Regions from separate parts of the Pseudarthrobacter sp. rb genome, predicted to be linked through region 2. Evidence: riboswitches for the same ligand, from Rfam matches in the RefSeq annotation. Region 2 holds a riboswitch; each other region holds the start of a gene.

Region 1 (3,234 bases), on a different contig from region 2:
GAGCGGGTACTTTACCCAGCCCACCGCCGGCTGTTCCTCCAGCCATTCTGCGAGCCGTAGGGCGGTCGCCGAGGAGTGGTTGACGCGCAGGCCCATGGTCTCCAGGCCCTTGGTCAGGACCCAGGCGTTGAAAGCGGAAAGCGCGGGGCCGGTGTGCCGCATCAGCTGCTTCACCGGTCCGTCGATGAATTCCTTGGTGCCCAGGATGGCGCCACCCATCACCCTGCCCTGCCCGTCGATGTGCTTGGTGCCGGAGTAGACGATCACGTCGGCGCCGAGGTCCCCGCAGCGCTGCAGCAGGGGAGTGGCAAAGACGTTGTCCGCCACCACGGTGGCCCCGGCCGCATGCGCCAGTTCACTGACGGCGGCGATGTCCACGATCTCCTGCATCGGGTTCGACGGGGACTCGAAGAAGACGGCGGTGGTGGGCTTGGACAGGGCTTCGCGCCACTGGTCCAGGTCCGGGCCGTCCACGAAGACCGTCTCCACGCCCCAACGGGGCAGGATCTCATTCAGGATCACAAAACACGAACCGAACAGTGACCGGGCAGCCACCACCCGGTCGCCGGCAGCCAGCAGGGCACCCAGCGCGGTGAACACGGCGGACATGCCCGACGCCGTCGCGAAGCATGCTTCGGTGCCTTCCAGCAGCCTGAGCCGCTCCTGGAAGGTGGCCACGGACGGGTTGCCGTAGCGGGAGTAGACAAAGCGCTCGTCCTCGCCGGTGAAGGCGCGTTCAGCTGCCGCGGCTGATTCGTAGACGAACCCGGAGTTCAGGAAGATGGCCTCGGATGTTTCCTGGAAGTTGGAGCGGTCCAGGCCTCCGCGGACTGCCTGGGTGTCGGGGTTCCAGCCGGGGGCGTCTGGGTTGAAGGCCACTTAGTTCTTTCCGAGGTTGGTGGGGAGGCCGCGGTTCTTCCAGCCATTGACGGTCCGCTCGCCGTAGCGGTCGGGCTCGCCTTCGAAGCCCTCCAGCACGCTGTACGCGGTGAAGCCGGCCTGGGTGGCGGCAGTTGCGGCCGCGATGGACCGCTGGCCGGACCGGCACAGGAACAGCAGTTCCGCGTGGGGATCCTCCGGCGCCTGCTCCTGCAGGTCCCTGACGAAGTCGGGGTTGGGGATACCGCCGGGAAAGGTCCACTGGATGAACAGGGGATCGTTGTCCGTGGCTTTGGTGTCCGGGATGCCGATGTGGGCCCATTCGCCCTCGGTGCGGACGTCCACCAGGATGGCGCCCTGCTCCAGCTTGGCCCAGGCTTCCTGCGGCGTCAGGTCTCCGGCGTAGCTCATGCGTGGCCCTCGCCGTCGAACTCGCCCTCAAATTCGGCATCGAGCTGGTCCACGGCGGTCGCCACGGCGGCATCGGCTGAGGCGATGGCGGCCGGAAGGACGATTGCCTGCGCAACGATGACGGTGGTGCCGTTGAAGGTTGCCGCCGGGCTGCCGTGCAGGACATAGCCGTCGGCGAGTGCAGCGGAGATCCGCTCACAGAATTCACGGTTGTCCGCGCCGGTAATCAGGCGGTAGGACAGTTTTTCGTCAGGGGCGGGTGCGTCGGACACGACGGATCTCCTTCTTTCACGCTTGCAGCTCGAATCGGTCGATATGCCGAGTATTCACCTGAGGCACCCCGCCGCGAAAGGGAGGGTTGCCGACCGGCAAGTCAGGGCTTTGCACCGGTACTCATTACTCCCCAAAAACGTAACACCTGCCGCGCCCCGCCGCATCGCCGCCGTCGTCATGTTCCGTAATTGAGCCGTCCGCGTCACGGCACGGGTAATGCCCGCGGGCCGATAAAGTTCTTACCGGGGGGGCGCCGCCCCGTATCCAGAGCAATGAGTACCGGGGGGTCCTTGTCAGCATGCGGGCACACGTATCGCACCACCACGCCGCCATCCGGCGGAACCGTCCGCGTTCCATCGCCGCCTTTTTCGCCGCGGCCATCATCGCCCTCCTGGCCCTGGTGGTCCCGGCCGGACCGGCGCACGCCGCGCCTGCTGCACCGGACAAGGGCAAGCCCTGGCTGGGGGCGGTCCTCGAGTGGGGTGAGGATACGGCTGCGGGCTTCAGTGACCGGCTGGGGGCCAGCCCTGCCGTCTTCGGCCATGACATCACCATTCCCTACCGCGAATCGGAGCGGAACGACATCGACGGCTTCCTGCAGCAGACTGCTGCCAAAGGCGCCCACGCCCTGCTCACGGTGAAGCCCTCGGTGCCCCTGGACCAGCTCGGCACCGCCGAGGCGGAAGCGTTCGCAGCACAAGTGCGCGACCTGGCGTCGGGGTTCAAAGGCCAACTGCTGGTCCGGTTCGCCCCCGATATGAATACCGGCTGGGTGGCATGGGGCCAGCAGCCGGCCACGTACCGGCAAACCTTCCAGGCCGTGGCGGCAGCCTTCAAGAAGTACGACGGCGGCCGGGCCGCCATGGTGTGGGCGCCCTACCTGGGCAAGGACTACCCCTTTGAACGGAACCGGAATGCCCCGGAGCCGGGAAGCGAGGGGTTCTCCCTCCTGGATACGAATGGGGACGGGGCCTGGAACGGAAGCGACAGCGCCTATGCTCCCTATTACCCCGGCGATGACGCCGTGGACTGGGTGGGCCTGACCGCCTATCACGACGACACTTCCGGCGGGGCCGCCGTCAACACCACGCCGCGTCCCGGTGAACTCCAGGAGATGCTGACGGCATCCGGCAGCGAAAACTTCTACGGCACCTACGCCGAGGGACGCAAAAAGCCATTCCTCCTGCAGACCTCGGCCTTCTACAGCCCTGCGTCCGGTGGGGCACCCGAGGCGGACATCAAGACGGGCTGGTGGGACCAGGTGGTGGCCACTGCCACATCGCCCGCTTTCGGCGGGACGGCCGCCGTGGTGTGGGACGAGCGGACCAGCACGCGGGACACCGGCGTGGCAAGCATCAGCTGGCTGCTCACGGGAAGCCCGGATGTTGCCAAGTCCGCGCTCGACAGGCTGAAGGCATCACCGATGGTCACCGGCCCTGTCACGGATGTGGCGTCCACAGGCACCTACGTGCGGGCCAATACGCTCTCCGGTGCCGTCCCGTGGACCCTTGCTGCCGCCATGGTCATCCTCCTGGTGGCCCTGTGGCAGATTCCCCGCCGGATCAACACCGCCACGTCCTGGAGCTACCAGGACCCTTCCACCAGGGATTCGAGGGTGGATCTGCTGCGCGGTCTGGCCATAGTCTTCGTTGTGGTCAACCACCTGGGCAT
Region 2 (3,234 bases):
TCGAGCCCGTGGAATTCGGGCCCGACGACGGGCTTGTGGCCGGGTCGGTACACATCGCCGGCGTGCATGATCCGGGAGAGCCGGTGCACCCAGGGGATGGAGGTGTCCAGCTGGTTCCAGACCAGGCCGAGCGTTCCGTGCGGGCGCAGGACGCGCGCCAGCTCGGTGCTTGCCGCGAGGGGGTCGCACCAGTGCCACGCCTGGGCAACGGTGACGACGTCGAAGGCAGCGTCGGGAAGGCCTGTCGCCTCGGCAGTCCCCGGCGCAGCCGTGGCGGCGGGGCAGTGGGCCTTCAGCTGGGCGAGCATGTCCGCAGAGGGGTCGACGGCGGTGACGTTCAGCCCCATGGCCAGCAGCAACGCGGTGAACTTTCCCGTACCCGCGCCCACGTCCAGGGCGTCATGGGCTCCGGCCGGTACCAGCCACCGTGCAGATTCCGCAGGGTAGCCGGGCCGGACGCGCTGGTAGTGGCGGCCGCCGTCCTGGAAGCTCTGCCCGAGCTCCGTGCGCCGGCCGTGATCAAGCCTGGGGCCACCCCGAACCACGCGTGGCCTCCTTCTGGTGCTGCCTGCGGATGTCCTTCGAATTTACCGCATGCCCGGCATCAGCAGGCAGTCGCCGCCCCGCCGCTCAGTCGTCGAGGCAGGGGGCTGCGCCGGCCGTCCCGGGAGTGTTGGGCGCCCAGTGCGGGTAGGTGCGGACATCGTTGGCGGGCACCCAGCGGCCCGCGTCCACCACGTAGTCCCATCCCAGTCCGTTGCTGCGCAGTGTCCGGATGCCGGTGAGGAGGCGTTCGGCGTCCTCCAGCCGCGAACCCACGCCGAAACTTGCCCGGAGGGAACCGGACGGCAGGCCCAGGCGCTTCAACAGGGGGTGGGCGCAGAAGCGTCCGTCGCGCAGGCCCACCCCGTGCTCTGCGGAAAGGTAGGCGGCCACCAGCCCTGCGTCGTAGCCCTCGACTGAGAAGTTGACCACGCCGATGGTGTCCGTTTCCGGGTTGGTGTCCTTGAAGATCTGGTGGACGGTGACGCCGTCGATGTCCTGCAGGCCCTCCACCAGGAAAGACCTGATCGCTGACTCGTGGGCATGCCACCGGTCCTGGTCGAGTTCGGCGATGACCTGGGTGGCGCGGGCCAGGGTGGCGGCGCCAAGGACGTTCGGCGAGCCCCCCTCATGGCGGGCCGGCCCGGTGGCCCAGCTGACGCCGTCGAGCCGTGCTTCCTTGACCGCCCCGCCGCCGGCGAGGTGCGGGACGCCGGTGTCCAGCCAGTCGGGACGTCCCACCAGGACACCCGCGCCGAACGGCGCGTACAGCTTGTGGCCGGAAAAGGCGAGGTAGTCGACGCCGTCCGCGCTGATGTCCACCCGGCGGTGCGGAGCGAGCTGGGCCGCGTCCACCACGATCCGGGCACCGTGCTGGTGGGCCAGCGCGGCCAGGGCCCGGATGGGAAGAATCTCGCCGGTGACGTTGGAGGCGCCGGTGACCGCCAGCAGGCTGACTCCGCCCTGCTCCAGTTCGGTCCGGACGGCGTCCAGGGTGCCCGCCACCGTGTCGGCGGCAACGATGCTGCGGTGCGGAACCCCCTGCCACGGCAGGAGGTTGGCATGGTGTTCGATGTCCAGGTAGAGGACTTCGCCGTCATGCCGGCCGTTGGTGGCAGGCAGGCAGCCGGCCAGGAGGTTCAGCGAATCGGTGGTGTTGCGGGTGAAGATGACCGAATCGTCCGGCCGGCCGCCCACGAAGTCCCGGACAATGCTGCGTGCATTCTCGTAAACGGACGTGCTGATCTGGGACGCGTAGCCGGCCCCCCGGTGGACGCTCGCGTAGTAGGGCAGGATCTCGTTCAGGTAGGCGGAGACCACGGAGAGCGCCGGAGCGGATGCGCCGTAGTCAAGGTTCGCGTACCGGATGTGGCCGCCGGAAATCAGCGGTGCCTGGATTTCGGCGCCGGTGACGGCAGCAAGGGGACGGCCGGCAACGGCGTGGCGATCGCCGGCAATGCGGCCTTCGGCAATGGCGGGGTGGGGGGAGACGGTGGCAGTTGTCACAGAGACCTCACTTGAATACAGGACTCCGGCATAGGGAATCCGCGCTTGCCGCATCCACTCCGGACCGGCCTGGTCGTCACCCGGGGCACCCCGCCGCGAATGGAGGGTTGCCGGCCAGCAAACCGGGGTTTTGCGCTGGCACTCGTGACCTGCATAAAAGCGTAGGACATGGGGCGGCCAGGATTGAAGCCGCGGCAATTGTTAAGGGCTTTGTTACGCAATATCGAATAAACGACGCCGGACACCCCCGTCTGGAGGTGTCCGGCGTCGCAATGTTCGTTTAAGGGGGCAAATCGTGGCAGTTACAGCAGGTCGTCCAGGTACGGGTTGAGGCGGTGCAGCACTTCTGAGTGCAGGATCGAGTTGGTGGCCAGCGCGTTCCCGCCGAACGGTCCGTCCTCGCCTTCGAGGGAGGTGAACCGGCCGCCCGCCTCAACGACGATCGGCACCAGCGCAGCCATGTCGTAGAGGTTGAGCTCCGGTTCGCAGGCGATGTCCACGGAGCCCTCTGCCACCATGCAGTACGACCAGAAATCGCCGTAGGCCCGGGTCCGCCAGACGTCCTCGGTCAGCCCAAGGAATTCGTCGAGGTTTCCGCGTTCCTTCCAGCCGGTCAGGCTGGAGTAGGAGAGGGAGGCGTCGGAGAGGCTGGACACGTTCGAGACGCGCAGCCGGGTAGCAGCTGCCAGGGACCGGCCCATGTACGCGCCCATGCCCTTTGCCGCCCACCAGCGCTTGCCGAGGGCCGGGGCGCTGACGACGCCCACCACGGGCTCGCCTTCGTCCACCAGGGCGATCAGCGTGGCCCAGACCGGGACGCCCCGGACAAAGTTTTTCGTCCCGTCAATGGGATCGATGATCCAGCGCCGTGAACCGTGCCCGGTGCTGCCGAATTCCTCGCCCAGGACGGCATCGCGTGGCCGGGAGCGGGAGAGCTGGCCGCGGATGGCCTCCTCGGCTGCCTTGTCGGCGTCGGTGACGGGCGTCAGGTCCGGCTTGGTCTCAACGTGGAGGTCCAGGGCCTTGAAGCGGCCCATGGTCTGGTCATCCACGGAGTCGGCCAGGACATGGGCCAGGCGCAGGTCATCGTTGTAGCTCGAAGCGGGTTGGATCATGGTTACAAACTACCGTCTGCGGACGTTTCTGCCGGGAGAACGCGTCAGTTGACGCTGCCGAGCTCTTTGG
Region 3 (3,234 bases), on a different contig from region 2:
CACCGGCACCGACATGAGCGCCGGAAGCCAGGGAAGCGTCCTCTTCCTCCAGCGCATCGAGGGCAGCAACAGAGGCATGAATACCCTCCAACGCCACCGCAACACCATCGCTGATTTCCATAGCAACATCATCCGACGAGGCACTGACATTCAAAGTGTTGGCCGTTTTAGTTGACACCGCCCGGGACTCCCGACCCGGCAGCCACTTAAACGAATTCGGCCGCCATTGGGTGGTGACGCCGTTGTCACCACCCAATGGCGGCCGAAGCTTGCCTGGGCGCAACCCAGGAACCTCCCGGACCGGGCCGGACAGGCGGGAGGGAGGAGCGTCAGATAGTGACGGCCCCGTTGGCGGTCTCAAAGGTGACCGAGAGGATGCCCGGGGTCCCGTGCGGGGCGACCCATTCGACCGCAACGTCCTCGAGCGGCTTCTCCACCGGCTCACCCAGCCACTCGGTGACGCGCGAGGCGGAACCGGCGATGGTCAGGCAGCTCATCTTGAGGTTGCTCTCGTACGCATTGGACGGGTGGAGCGATGGATCGCCCTCCCACTTGAGCATGTACGGGACCTGGGGATCGGCGATGAGGCCCAGGATGCCAATCTGCTTCCAGACCAGCTCGCGGCCGTCCGGGAATTTGCGGTTGCCGTTCACGGCGGCGCGGCCCAGGCGTTCCTCGAAGGGGGCGAGGTCGTCCACTTCGACGCACCAGCCCATCCACCCGCCACCGGCAGCGGAACGGGCACGCACTGCCTGCCCGAAGGGTGCCTTGTCCGATGCCGGGTGGTCCAGTACCTCGACAACTTCGAGGTACTTGTGCCCGGCGAGCGGAATGATCATATTTCGGGTTCCGAAGCGGGGGTGTACGCCACCCTTCACTGCCTCAACGCCGAGGGCAGTTGCAATACGTTCGGTAGTGGCCGCGAGGCCATCGTGTTCACAGGCGTAAGAGACGTGATCCATGCGCATGCGAACATCTTGGCACTTTGTGATCCGGCTCTCAGCTAAGGGTGCCCTTACTAGCATTTGTCGTGCGCGGCGCCCCGGTACCGGAGCCAACAGGGGCGCCGGAAGACCATGTTCGTCACAATGCTGTCCACAGCGGCTGTCCGGTTCCTAGACTGGGCCCAGGTCATGAGTGCCAGCGACAAGCCCCGGCTCGCTGGCCGGCAACCCTCCATCCGCGGTGGGGTGCCCCGGGTGAGGACCTGGCTCTCCGGCAACAGCCGGGAGCAAGCGCGGCCCGTACTGCCGGTGAGCATGCCGGGCCCATGTCAAAGGAGATTTGGATGTCCAACGGATGGTCCTTCGAAACCCGCCAGATCCATGCAGGCCAAACGGCGGACAGCGCCACGGGTGCCCGCGCCCTGCCCATCTACCAGACCACGTCATTCGTGTTCCCCAGCGCTGAAAGCGCTGCCAACCGTTTTGCCCTGGCTGAACTTGCGCCCATCTACACCCGCATTGGCAACCCAACCCAGGACGCCGTCGAGCAACGGATTGCCAGCCTCGAAGGAGGCCTGGCCGCGCTGCTGCTGAGCTCCGGGCAGGCCGCGGAAACCTTCGCTGTCCTGAACATCGCCGAGGCAGGCGACCACATCGTGGCCAGCCCCAGCCTTTACGGCGGAACCTACAACCTGTTCGCCCACACGCTGAAGAAGTTCGGCATCTCGGTGACCTTCGTAGCCGATCCGGACAACCTGGACCAGTGGCGCGATGCCGTCCAGCCCAACACCAAGCTCTTCTTCGGTGAAGTGGTCTCCAACCCGCGCCAGGACGTCCTGGACATCGAGGGCATCTCCCAGGTGGCCCACCAGGCGGGCGTGCCCCTGATCGTGGACAACACCCTTTCAACCCCCTACCTGATCCGCCCGCTGGAGTGGGGAGCAGACATTGTGATCCACTCGGCCACCAAATACCTTGGCGGCCACGGCTCCGCCATCGCCGGTGTCATCGTCGATTCCGGCAAGTTCGATTTCGGCAAGGATCCGGAACGGTTCCCCGGCTTCAACACCCCGGACCCGACGTACAACGGCCTGGTCTACGCACGCGACCTCGGTGAAGGCGGCGCGCTCGGCGCCAACCTCTCCTACATCCTCAAAGCCCGGGTGCAGTTGCTGCGCGACCTGGGCTCGGCCGTCTCGCCCTTCAACGCGTTCCTGATTTCCCAGGGCCTGGAGACGTTGAGCCTGCGGGTGGAGCGCCACGTTGCGAACGCCACGGAAGTGGCGCGCTGGCTGGAGGCAAGGGACGACGTCGAATCCGTCGCCTACGCGGGTCTTCCCTCCAGCCCCTGGTACGAGCGTGGCCGCAAGTACGGACCCAAGGGGACGGGCGCCGTCGTGGCCTTCAACCTGGTCGGCGGGGCAGAGGCGGGCAAGCGCTTCGTCGACGCCCTGGAGCTGCATTCCCACGTGGCCAACATCGGCGACGTCCGCTCCCTGGTCATCCACCCGGCGTCGACCACGCACAGCCAGCTTTCGCCGGAGCAGCAGGTTGTAGCCGGCGTTCACCCGGGCCTGGTCCGGCTTTCCGTCGGCCTGGAGCACATCGACGACATCCTCGCCGACCTGGAGGCAGGCTTCCGGGCCGCCAAGGGCGCCAACCAGTAGCCCCAAACACGATGACGCAGCATGTGCCGGCCGGCAAGCCGGGAAGTCACAACCAGTCATACTCTTGGCCTGGAGTGGGGGGTGTTTCGTACACTCGAACCAGGTCATGAGTGCCAGTGACAGCCCCGGCTTGCTGGCCGGCAACCCTCCATCCGCGGTGGGGTGCCCCGGGTGAGGACCTGGCCTGCCGGTCAGACGACGGCAGGCAAGCGCGTAGAAGAGGTCTTGCCATGACGGTTACCGTCGCCCGAACCACCATTCCCGAACATGGAATTGTCCGTTACGCCTCCATCGGGGGACTGGAACTCGAGGCCGGGGGATACCTCCCGGATGTCACCCTGGCCTATGAAACCTGGGGGACGCTCAACGCGGACGCCAGCAACGCCATCCTGATCGAGCACGCGCTGACCGGCAGCACCCATGTGACCCGCGGCGACACCGACGAAGAAGGCTGGTGGGAACAGCTGGCCGGCCCCGGCGCTCCCGTGGACACGGACCGCTTCTTCGTGGTGTCCATCAACATTGTTGGTGGCTGCTACGGATCCACCGGCCCGTCATCCCCCGCGCCTGACGGAAAGCCCTGGGGCTCCAGGTTTCCCCTCGTCACGCTGCGCGACAGCACT

What was found. A riboswitch is a leader RNA that binds a small molecule or an ion and turns the genes downstream of it on or off. The one in region 2 is predicted to bind S-adenosylmethionine.
Region 1: it holds a riboswitch for S-adenosylmethionine, as region 2 does, so the genes downstream of both, ACWRN3_RS17680 (DUF1737 domain-containing protein) here and ACWRN3_RS05820 (aminotransferase class V-fold PLP-dependent enzyme) in region 2, are expected to answer to the same signal.
Region 3: it holds a riboswitch for S-adenosylmethionine, as region 2 does, so the genes downstream of both, ACWRN3_RS01835 (bifunctional o-acetylhomoserine/o-acetylserine sulfhydrylase) here and ACWRN3_RS05820 (aminotransferase class V-fold PLP-dependent enzyme) in region 2, are expected to answer to the same signal.

What each region holds. Positions count from the first base shown of each region.
Region 1 is NZ_JBWJAR010000015.1:78,439-81,672, forward strand. It holds gene ACWRN3_RS17670 (O-succinylhomoserine sulfhydrylase) at 1-879, opposite strand, end outside; gene ACWRN3_RS17675 (rhodanese-like domain-containing protein) at 880-1,290, opposite strand; gene ACWRN3_RS17680 (DUF1737 domain-containing protein) at 1,287-1,562, opposite strand; SAM riboswitch class IV at 1,576-1,691, opposite strand; gene opgC (OpgC domain-containing protein) at 1,862-3,234, shown strand, end outside.
Region 2 is NZ_JBWJAR010000003.1:170,943-174,176, forward strand. It holds gene ACWRN3_RS05815 (class I SAM-dependent methyltransferase) at 1-545, opposite strand, end outside; gene ACWRN3_RS05820 (aminotransferase class V-fold PLP-dependent enzyme) at 631-2,049, opposite strand; SAM riboswitch class IV at 2,086-2,199, opposite strand; gene hisN (histidinol-phosphatase) at 2,352-3,164, opposite strand; gene rsgA (ribosome small subunit-dependent GTPase A) at 3,209-3,234, opposite strand, start outside.
Region 3 is NZ_JBWJAR010000001.1:428,335-431,568, forward strand. It holds gene ACWRN3_RS01830 (VOC family protein) at 330-968, opposite strand; SAM riboswitch class IV at 1,130-1,244, shown strand; gene ACWRN3_RS01835 (bifunctional o-acetylhomoserine/o-acetylserine sulfhydrylase) at 1,289-2,611, shown strand; SAM riboswitch class IV at 2,714-2,829, shown strand; gene metX (homoserine O-acetyltransferase MetX) at 2,842-3,234, shown strand, end outside.